DNA from 3 places in the Heliomicrobium sulfidophilum genome. Region 2 is predicted to be linked to each of the others. Evidence: riboswitches for the same ligand, from Rfam matches in the RefSeq annotation. Region 2 holds a riboswitch; each other region holds the start of a gene.
What was found. A riboswitch is a leader RNA that binds a small molecule or an ion and turns the genes downstream of it on or off. The one in region 2 is predicted to bind S-adenosylmethionine.
Positions count from the first base shown of each region.

Region 1: it holds a riboswitch for S-adenosylmethionine, as region 2 does, so the genes downstream of both, AC0CW1_RS14975 (trans-sulfuration enzyme family protein) here and AC0CW1_RS09275 (methionine ABC transporter ATP-binding protein) in region 2, are expected to answer to the same signal.
Region 3: it holds a riboswitch for S-adenosylmethionine, as region 2 does, so the genes downstream of both, AC0CW1_RS16235 (homocysteine synthase) here and AC0CW1_RS09275 (methionine ABC transporter ATP-binding protein) in region 2, are expected to answer to the same signal.

Region 1 covers NZ_JBVTZZ010000005.1:1,976,766-1,980,038, reverse strand. Annotated here, with positions in the region: gene cysK (cysteine synthase A) at 1-323, opposite strand, end outside; gene AC0CW1_RS14975 (trans-sulfuration enzyme family protein) at 746-1,879, opposite strand; SAM riboswitch class I at 2,027-2,131, opposite strand; gene cysK (cysteine synthase A) at 2,351-3,273, shown strand, end outside.
Region 2 covers NZ_JBVTZZ010000005.1:751,782-755,054, reverse strand. Annotated here, with positions in the region: gene AC0CW1_RS09280 (methyl-accepting chemotaxis protein) at 1-807, shown strand, start outside; SAM riboswitch class I at 1,129-1,236, shown strand; gene AC0CW1_RS09275 (methionine ABC transporter ATP-binding protein) at 1,367-2,269, shown strand; gene AC0CW1_RS09270 (methionine ABC transporter permease) at 2,262-2,915, shown strand; gene AC0CW1_RS09265 (MetQ/NlpA family ABC transporter substrate-binding protein) at 2,984-3,273, shown strand, end outside.
Region 3 covers NZ_JBVTZZ010000005.1:2,221,829-2,225,101, forward strand. Annotated here, with positions in the region: gene AC0CW1_RS16225 (hypothetical protein) at 25-429, shown strand; gene AC0CW1_RS16230 (ComEC/Rec2 family competence protein) at 665-1,591, opposite strand; SAM riboswitch class I at 1,843-1,965, shown strand; gene AC0CW1_RS16235 (homocysteine synthase) at 2,074-3,273, shown strand, end outside.

The DNA of each region.
Region 1 (3,273 bases), 1.2 Mb from region 2:
TTCAGCAGGTTCCGGCGCTCGATGCTGAAGGTCTCCGGCATGGTCAGGATGACTCGGTAGCCGAGGGCAGCCGCCACAAAGGAGAGAGCGATGCCGGTGTTGCCGCTGGTCGGCTCGATGATCACCGAGTCTTTATGGAGCAGCCCTTTTTCCTCGGCGTCTTTGATCATGGCGTAGCCGATGCGGTCTTTGACACTGCCGCCGGGATTGAAGTACTCCAGCTTGGCGACTACATCCGCTTCCACACCTTTGGCGACGCGATTCAACCGCACCAGGGGGGTCTTGCCGATCAGGTCAGTGATATTGTTGGCGATTTTAGCCATGGAAAACATCCTCCTTATCAATTCGTATCAATTTGCGTTACCTTCGTTCACATGGCTGGCGGCGTGTCCGGCAGGAGCCTCAGGCCGCTTAACAAAAACACCCATGAAAGAAACACCTATATATCCAAAGGTTTTTGAAATCCCGTTCATCCTTTACCTCGGCCGGCGTGAACTGCCTCGTAGCCAACAGACCGGGAAATCGAATACCGTCCATACCACTCCCCCTTACCAAGACAAAAAGAGGCCAAGGGCTTCGATTCCATGTTTGGATCGAAGCGCCTCGGCCTCCGGTCTATCCGGTCAGCGTCGGTTAATCCCGAGTTATTTGATTTATATTTATAATATTAAAGACTGGCAGGTTATCTGTCAATGATCATTTTTGTAGGCAGGCAAGTTTTTTTCTGAGAGGACGCTCGCTCCTCTCAGGCCAAGGCCTGGGACAGGTCATAAATCAGATCGTCGACGTTTTCAATCCCGACGGACAATCGCAGTAGACAGTCGGTGACGCCACAGCGTCGGCGGATGTCTTCAGGGATATCGCCGTGGGTCTGGCGGGCTGGAAAGGTGAGCAGCGATTCGACGCCGCCCAGGCTTTCAGCAAAAGCGATCAATCGGATCCGTGACAACACCTCCGGGATTTTTGCGGCATCATGGAGGGTAAAGGAGATCATCGCCCCAGGACCGGAGGCTTGTTGAAAATGAACCTCCCTGCCCGGGTGGTTGTCGAGGCCGAGATAGTAAACCTGATCGACGGCAGGGTGCGCTGCCAGCCAGCGGGCGATGGCGGTCGCATTTTCCTGCGCCCGGTCGAGGCGCAATCCCAAGGTCTTCATGCCGCGCACAAGCAGCCAGGAATCAAAGGGACCGAGGACGGCGCCAGAGGCGTTTTGATAGAAGGCCAATTTTTCGCCGAGGTCCTCTCGGGCCGCTACGGCGAGCCCGGCCACGACATCGTTATGGCCGCCCAGGAACTTGGTGCCGCTGTGGATGACGATGTGAGCGCCCCATTCGATGGGCCGCTGCAGGTAGGGACTCATGAAGGTGTTGTCAACGATCAGCAGGAGGCCCTGTTCGTCGCAAATCCGCCGAATCTCTCGCAGGTCCGTGATCTTCATCGTCGGGTTGGTGGGCGTCTCGATCAAGATGGCCTTTGTGCGCGACGTGACGGCGGTTCTCACCTGTTCAGGGTCGCTCGTATCTACATAATCGGCCGTGAGACCCCAGGGACGATAGACCTGCTCCAGCAGCCGGTAGGTCCCGCCATACAAGTCTTCACAAAGGATCAAGTGGTCGCCAGAGCCGAAAAGGGAGAGGACAGCGGTGATCGCCGCCAAACCAGAAGCGAAAGCCAGACCGCGCCGGCCACCTTCGAGGCGGGCGATCAGTTCTTCCAGGACCTGCCGCGTCGGATTGCCAGAGCGGCTGTAGTCAAAGCCGGTGCTTTCCCCTAAAGCCGGGTGTCGGAAGGTCGCGCTCTGGTAGATGGGAAAACTGACAGCGCCAGTGCCGGCATCTTTACCGTTGCCTCCTTGGGCTAACAGTGAATCGATATGCATGTCAGAACCTCTCCTTAATAACCTGATTAATGATTCATTTTCAATCTCATTTCGAGCTTTTCGCCCATTTTTTCTTGGGGCTTGTTCCGATAGCCACGCAAAAACGGCCTCCTCTGAAAGAGAAGACCGTCATCAGCCGCACGGCATGTCTTATCTTTCAGGGTTTCCCCTGCAGGAATTGGCACCATGCAGGCATGCCTGCTGGTTGCCGGGCTTCATCGGGCCAGTCCCTCCACCAACTCTTGATAAGAGCATCATATTCGATTTTTCCAGTGTGAACCGGATTGACTATACATTAACAGGAAGAATAGCCAGGCGTCAAGGGTTTTTTCGCCAGTTGAACAAATACTTTTCTTTGCGAAAAACCTCCCTTTCCTTGACAGGATTCCCCACCGCTTCTATCATGGAGTCTAGTAAATATAAGATATTCCGACTTAGATAGTTGGTTTTGCAGCAAGGAGTGTGGTATCGATGGAACGGATCGCCCAGGATGTGACCGCGTTGATCGGAAATACGCCGATGGTCCGACTGCGCCGGATTCTCAGCGCCGCCAATGACGGTGATGCTGCGGCAGAGATCATCGCCAAGCTGGAGTACTTCAACCCCGGCGGCAGCGTCAAGGACCGCATCGGCCTGAACATGATCATGGATGCTGAAGAACGGGGCCTGTTGAAACCGGGCGCCGTCATCGTCGAACCGACGAGCGGCAACACAGGCGTCGCCTTGGCCATGGTGGCTGCTGTTCGCGGCTACCGGCTCATCCTGACCATGCCGGAGACGATGAGCGTCGAGCGACGCAACCTTCTCAAGGCCTTTGGCGCCGAACTGGTCCTCACCCCAGGCGCCGAGGGGATGCGCGGCGCCGTCCAACGGGCGGAGCAGATCGTCCAGGAGACTCCCGGCGCAATCATGCCCCAACAGTTCGCCAACCCGGCCAATCCGGCCATTCACGAGGTGACCACCGGCGAGGAGATCTGGCGGGACACCGATGGCCGGGTCGACATCTTCATTGCCGGCGTCGGCACCGGCGGCACGATCACGGGAACGGCCAAAACGCTGAAACAGAGAAACCCTAACCTCCAGGTCATCGCTGTCGAGCCGGCCGGATCGCCCGTCTTGTCGGGCGGCAAGCCGGGACCCCACGGGATTCAGGGCATTGGCGCCGGCTTCATTCCTGATGTTTATGAGAAGGGGTTGATCGACGAAGTCCTGCAGGTCGTCGATGGGGACGCCCTCGCCACCAGCCGCCGCTTGGCCCGGGAGGAAGGTCTGCTCGTAGGCATCTCGGCTGGCGCCGCCGCCTTCGCCGCCATCGAAGCGGCGAAACGACCGGAGAACGCTGGAAAACGCATCGTTGTACTCCTTCCCGATACAGGAGAGCGCTATCTGAGCAC
Region 2 (3,273 bases):
GGCGCCGGCAAACAGGTGGCGGAGGTCGCCCGTTTTCGCGACCATGTGCGAGCCAGCGAATTGCATGTCCATGAGGGGGAAGCGGCCTCACAGACCTTGGCGCAGGATGCCCGCCAATCGACGGCGGCAGCAGCCCAGTGCCACGACACCATCGAAAAAGCGTCCCAGCACCTCCAAGGCGTCAGTCAGTCCGTCGACGCCAGCACGGCGGCGATTCGCCGGCTCAACGGGCTATCCGAGGAAATTGGGGTGATCACCACCTCCATCACCGACATTGCCGAGCAGACGAATCTGCTCGCCTTGAACGCTGCCATTGAAGCGGCGAGAGCCGGCGAGCATGGGCGCGGTTTCCACATCGTCGCCGATGAAGTGCGCAAGCTGGCCGAGGAATCGGCCCGAGCAGCGGCTCAAATCACGAGCCTTGTCAGCAACATGCAGCAGGAGACCTCGGGCACGGTCGATTTGATGAACGCCAACGTGACTTCGATCGGCGAGCAGGTGGGCCTGATCCGGCAAGGGGCCGCAGCGTTGGAGCAGGTCATCGGTTCGGCCATGCGCACAGAGGGCAGCGTTCGTCAGATGCAGGAAGCCGTCAGTTTGATCTCTGCCTCCGTGAAAGCGATGAATGCGTCGGCCGGGGTGATTGAAGGGGTGGCCGGCGAGTTTTCGGCCCTTTCGCAACAACTGGCTGCCTCTACGCAGGAGCAGGCGGCTGTGGCTGAGGAAATGGCCGAACGCAGCAGCCAGCTCAGCCAGTCCTCGCAATCGCTCCAAGAAAAAGCCAAACAATTTCGCCTTGACCCCTAGAGCGCCCTTGTCAGGCTAGACAAGGCCTCCATTTCTGCGCCGAAGTGCTTCGAGATCGAGCAGCGGCTGTCTGAAATCCTTGACATCCCTGTCTTTCACGACCGGCACGGGACGGACATCGTCTCCCTGGCAAGCCTCGTACCCGAGGCGGAGTTGTCGGCAGAGGTGACATCGGTAATCACCCGGGCTGTCGATGAGGTGGCGCGGCGCACCGGCGTGACGAGACCGACTCCCCCTGGGACAGGCGAGGAGGAGAAAAAACAGATTGACAAGCAAAGTTTGTGCTTGTTATACTCAAGCGCGTGACAACCAAATAGGGACTTCTTATCAAGAGATGGCTGAGGGACTGGCCCGATGACGCCCGGCAACCGGTTATGAATAACACGGTGCCAATTCCTGCGGGATGCGACGCATCCTGGGAGATAAGGAGGGGAATAAGCGTGCGCAAAACCTCTTCTTGTCGAAGAGGTTTTTTGTTTTGTTCTATCATTTTTCTCGTGTCACCGAGGTTTTTCATGTTACCGAAGTTTTTTCACATCACTGAAACGAGGAGAAACCCATGATCGAAATCCGCAACCTGAAAAAAGTCTTTCCCACCGCCGGGGGCCCCTTCACAGCCATCGACGGGATCAACCTCACCATCCCTAAGGGGAAGATCTACGGCATCATCGGGCCGAGCGGCGCCGGCAAGAGCACCCTCATTCGCACGATCAACATGCTGGAGCGGCCCAGCGAGGGCAGCGTCATCATCGCCGGCGAGGACATCACCCGCTTTGACGATGGCCGCCTGCGCGCGCTCCGCCAGCAGATCGGCATGATCTTTCAGCACTTCAACTTGCTCACCTCCCGCACCGTCGGCGAGAACATCGCCTTCCCGCTGGAGATCGCCGGCATGGACAAAGGGCAGATCCGGGCGCGGGTGAAGGAGTTGCTGCCCCTCGTCGGGCTGGAAGACAAGGAAGACACCTATGTGGCCCATCTGAGCGGCGGGCAGAAGCAACGCGTCGGTATCGCCAGGGCGCTGGCCAACCACCCGAAGATCCTGCTCTGCGACGAGGCCACTTCGGCCCTCGATCCCCAGACGACTAAGTCTATCCTGCGCCTGATCGCCGACATCAACCGGCGCTTCCACCTGACCGTCGTCCTGATCACCCATGAGATGCAGGTCATCCAGGAGATCTGCGACGAGGTGGCCTTCATCGAAGGCGGCAGGATCATCGAGGCCGGCCCGGTGCGCGAGGTCTTCACCAACCCCCGTTCTCCTGTCGTCAAGGAATTCGTCCGGGGCGCCCGGGAAGGGGGAGACGACGCCAACATCCTCTTCGGGAACATCGACACCGTCCGCGAGACACCCTGCGGCACGCTGCTGCTGGAACTGACCGGCGAAGCGGTCAAGGTCGACGAGGCGCTTGCTTATATTCGCTCCCGCGATGTAAAGGTGGAGGTGATCGACCGTGAATGAGGCATACCTACTGGCGACCTGGGAGACCTTCTACATGGTCATCGCGGCGACAGGTCTTTCGACGCTCCTCGGCATTCCCTTGGGCATCCTCCTGGTCGTCACGGAAAAGGGCGGCGTTCTGCCCAACCGGCTCGTCAACGGCTTCCTCGCTATCGCCGTCAACATTTTCCGTTCCATCCCCTTCATCATCCTGCTGGTGGCCATCCTGCCCCTGACCAAGTTGCTCGTGGGCAGCCGCATCGGCACCCAGGCTGCCATCGTCCCCCTCACCGTCGCCGCCATCCCCTTTGTAGCCCGCATCATCGAAGCCTCCCTCAAAGAGGTCGACAAGGGCATCATCGAAGCGGCCCGCGCCATGGGGGCGACACCGGGACAAATTATCGGCAAGGTGCTCCTGCCGGAAGCGCTCCCCGGCCTGCTGCTGGGGATCATCATCACCTTTGTCACCTTGATCGGCTATTCGGCCATGGCCGGCGCGGTGGGAGGAGGTGGTTTGGGCGATTTGGCGATCCGAGAAGGCTATATGCGCAACAACGGCGATGTGACCTGGGTGACGGTCGTAGTACTGGTGGCCATGGTGCAAATCTTTCAGAGCCTCGGCGACTGGCTCACCGGGCGGATCCGCAAGCGCCGCGGGCTGGTATAAACGCTGACAAAAAAGACGAGAAACGCAACCAATATCACAGCAATAAACAAATAAGGAGTCGTGACAATATGTTCAACCAACTGCTGCAGAAAAAAATCACCCGCCTCATCGGCGGCCTCCTGGTGCTCTCCGTCGCCGCCCTCGGCGCAGCCGGTTGCGGCGCCACATCCGGGGCGAACAGTTCCGGAAGCACTGGCGGACAGCCGGCAGCCTCGAAAACGATCCGCTTCGGCGTCTCCCCCGTGCCCCATGCTGAGATCGCCAAGCTCGCCCAAGACCTCCTGGCCAAAGAGGGCATCGAACTGAAGATCGTCGAGTTCAACGACTATGTGCAGCCCAACCTCGCCCTCGCTGACGG
Region 3 (3,273 bases), 1.5 Mb from region 2:
GTAACGGGCGGGACTGCAGGAACCGTGCCAGGTGCTGGCGCTACTGACGCATCGGGCGGTGTTGCCGGTGACTGCGATGTTGATGGTTGTGGCGGTGTCTGCACTGTTGACGGTTGTGGCAGTGTTGATGGCATCGTGCTGGGTGGCGTTGACAGAGAGGGCCTTTCCAGAACCGGTGTTGCTGGCGCGGTCGGTGTCGCCACGGCTGAGGTCCCGGCAGGGGTGGCCATCGTCCCCGACGTGCCCGTGGTGCTAGACGTCGATTGTGAGGTAGAACCAAAGGGCGACGATATGGCGGGGATTGCCGCGCCAGTCGAGGTGGACGCCTTGCCGGGTGTTGTCCCTGTGGCGGTGACGGCGATAAATGGCTGCGGAGCGAATGCCTTTTGCGATGAAACCGCTTCCGCGTCACTGCAAGCGAAGACCTGAACCAAGGCAAGGGCCAGCAAGCAGGAACGAATAGGACCTTTCAAAGAGCCACCTTGAATCAAAAAATCACCTCCGAAAAAATAGGCCTACCAGATGCCATTGAAAAATGGAAAAAATAACCTACTACACTTTTTTATTCATATCGGTGCGGGATTAGAATCGTGAAAACAAAAAATGAGCCGGGAGTTGCTCCCGACTCAGATCGTGAATACGCCTTCAACGTATTTTGCTTCATTTACCTTTTTTCCGGTTCAAAGGTGACCCTTTCCCCATCACAGGTCGCTACCACAGCGCCATGTTTGTCGGCCCGGAAGACTTGTACATTGGCCTTGGTCAGTCTGTCGAGGATTTTTTTATGGGGATGGCCGTAGTCGTTGCCTTCGCCTACAGGAATAAAGGCGTATTTGGGTGATACAGCCTTCAAGAAGGAGGTTGTTGTGGAACTTGAGCTCCCATGATGGCCGACCTTCAGCACGTCGGCTTTCAGGTCATAGCCGCGCGCCAGCATTTCCCCTTCCGATTGCGCTTCGGCGTCTCCCGTCAGCAGGAAGGACACCTTGCCGTAGGTGACTTTGAGGACGGCGCTGTAATCGTTCAGTTCCTCATAGTTTGCCTCGTTGGGAGCCAGGAAGGCGCCGTTAAAATCAGGCGCATCGAGTTTCACGCCGCCTTTGGCCTCGACACGTTTGGCGCCGCTTGCCTTGACGGCGTTAATGAAGTACTCAAAGGTTTTTGTGGTCGTCGTGGCCTTCGGCATATAGACCTGTCCCACAGGGAAGCTTTTGATGACCTTGTCCAGTCCTCCGATATGGTCCTCATGGGGGTGAGTCGCCACGACGGCGGCCAGTTCCTTGACCCCTTGACGCTTCAGGTACTCGAGAACCAGCCGACCATCGTCCACATTGCCGCCGTCGACAAGGACGAAACGCCCGCCGGGAGACTGGAGCAAGATGGAATCAGCCTGTCCCACATCGATGAAATGGACTTTCAATACGCCCTGGGCGGCCGGTTGCGATGAGGCGGTTGAAGTGGATGGCGATCCTGCTGAACCAGGAGCGTTGGCGTTGGGCGCCGATTTGGAACAGCCTGTGAGCGCAAGGATAAGGGCCAGCAGCAACGGAAACAGTGACAGGAAGAGCGGTTTAAACCATCGATGGTGCAACAGAAGGCCTCCTTTTGTTTTTTTGTCTAATTCCACGGCGATGAGCTATTCCCTTCATGAGAGGGCAGGGGCAAGAGGTCGGCGGGCGGATCCGTTTGTAAAAGAACACCAGCTTTTTGGGCGATAAGGCGCTAAGCCGCCAAGCGTAAATTTTCCGTTACCTTTCTTTTTTTCAATTGACGGCGAAGGCTGTCACAGGTACAATAATCTCCAAGCGCTTGCCCTATGGGGGCTTGGCCTGTAATTGAATACACTCATCCAGAGAGGTGGAGGGAAAGGGCCCGATGAAACCCGGCAACCCGTCGCAGCGGTGGGAACTGATGCGACATGGTGCCAATTCCTTCAGGACGGAGACCCGTTCTGGCAGATGAGGCGGATAGAAGTATACCCCCTGCGTCTGCGTAGGGGGTTTTTGCATCCCGCCCCTTTTCCCGCTTGAAGGGTGTTTTTACATGATGAAAAGACAAGAAGGGAGCATAGCCATGACAGAGAAAAAATGGCGCTTTGACACGATCGCCCTGCACGAAGGCCATGTGCCGGACCAGGACACCCTTTCCCGGGCGGTTCCGATTTACCAGACCACATCCTATGCTTTTCGCGATGTGGAGCATGCCGCTAACCTCTTCGCCTTAAAAGAGCCCGGCCACATCTACACCCGCATCGACAACCCGACGACGGACGTGCTGGAGAAACGGCTCGCCGCCCTCGACGGCGGCGTCGGCGCCCTGGCCCTCTCCTCCGGCCAGTCGGCCATCACCTTGTCGATCCTGAACATATGCGCCACCGGAGACGAGATCGTCGCTTCTACGAGCCTCTACGGCGGGACATACAATCTCTTCACCCACACGCTGCCGCGGCTTGGCGTCAAGGTTCGTTTCGTCGATCCCTCGAACCTTGACAATTTCCGGGCCGCCATCAATGAAAAGACAAAAGCGATTTACGGCGAAACTATCGGCAACCCTAAGTGCGATGTGCTGGACATCGAGGGAGTCGCCGCCATCGCCCATGAAGCCGGCATCCCCCTCATCGTCGACAACACCTTCGGCACACCAGCCCTCTGCCGACCCATCGACTTCGGCGCCGACATCGTCGTCTACTCAGCCACCAAGTTCATCGGCGGCCATGGCACCTCCATCGGCGGCGTCATTGTCGATTCAGGCAAGTTTGACTGGGCCCAGAACGAAAAGTTCCCCGGCTTTACCCACCCTGACCCGAGCTACCATGGCATCGTCTACGCCAAGGATATCGGAGCGGCGGCCTTCGTCGTCAAGGCTCGGGTGCAGCTCCTGCGCGACATGGGCAACTGCATCAGCCCCTTTAACTCCTTCCTGCTGCTCCAGGGAGTGGAGACCCTCTCGCTGCGGATGGAGCGCCATGTGAGCAACACCCGCCGCATCGTCGATTTCCTGCGCAACCACCCCCTGGTGGGCTGGGTCTCCTACCCCGAATGTGATGACCACGCCTCTTGCGTTCTGGCGAAAAAATACCTGCCCAAAGGCGCCGGCGCCATCTTTACCTTCGGGATCAAAGGCGGTGTCGAAGCCGGCCGCCGTTTTATCGACAGCTTACAGATTTTCTCCCATCTGGCCAATGTGGGCGACGCCAAGTCTCTCGTCATCCACCCGGCGTCGACGACCCACAGCCAGCTCTCTGAGGAGGCTTTGCGCGCCGCCGGCGTCAGC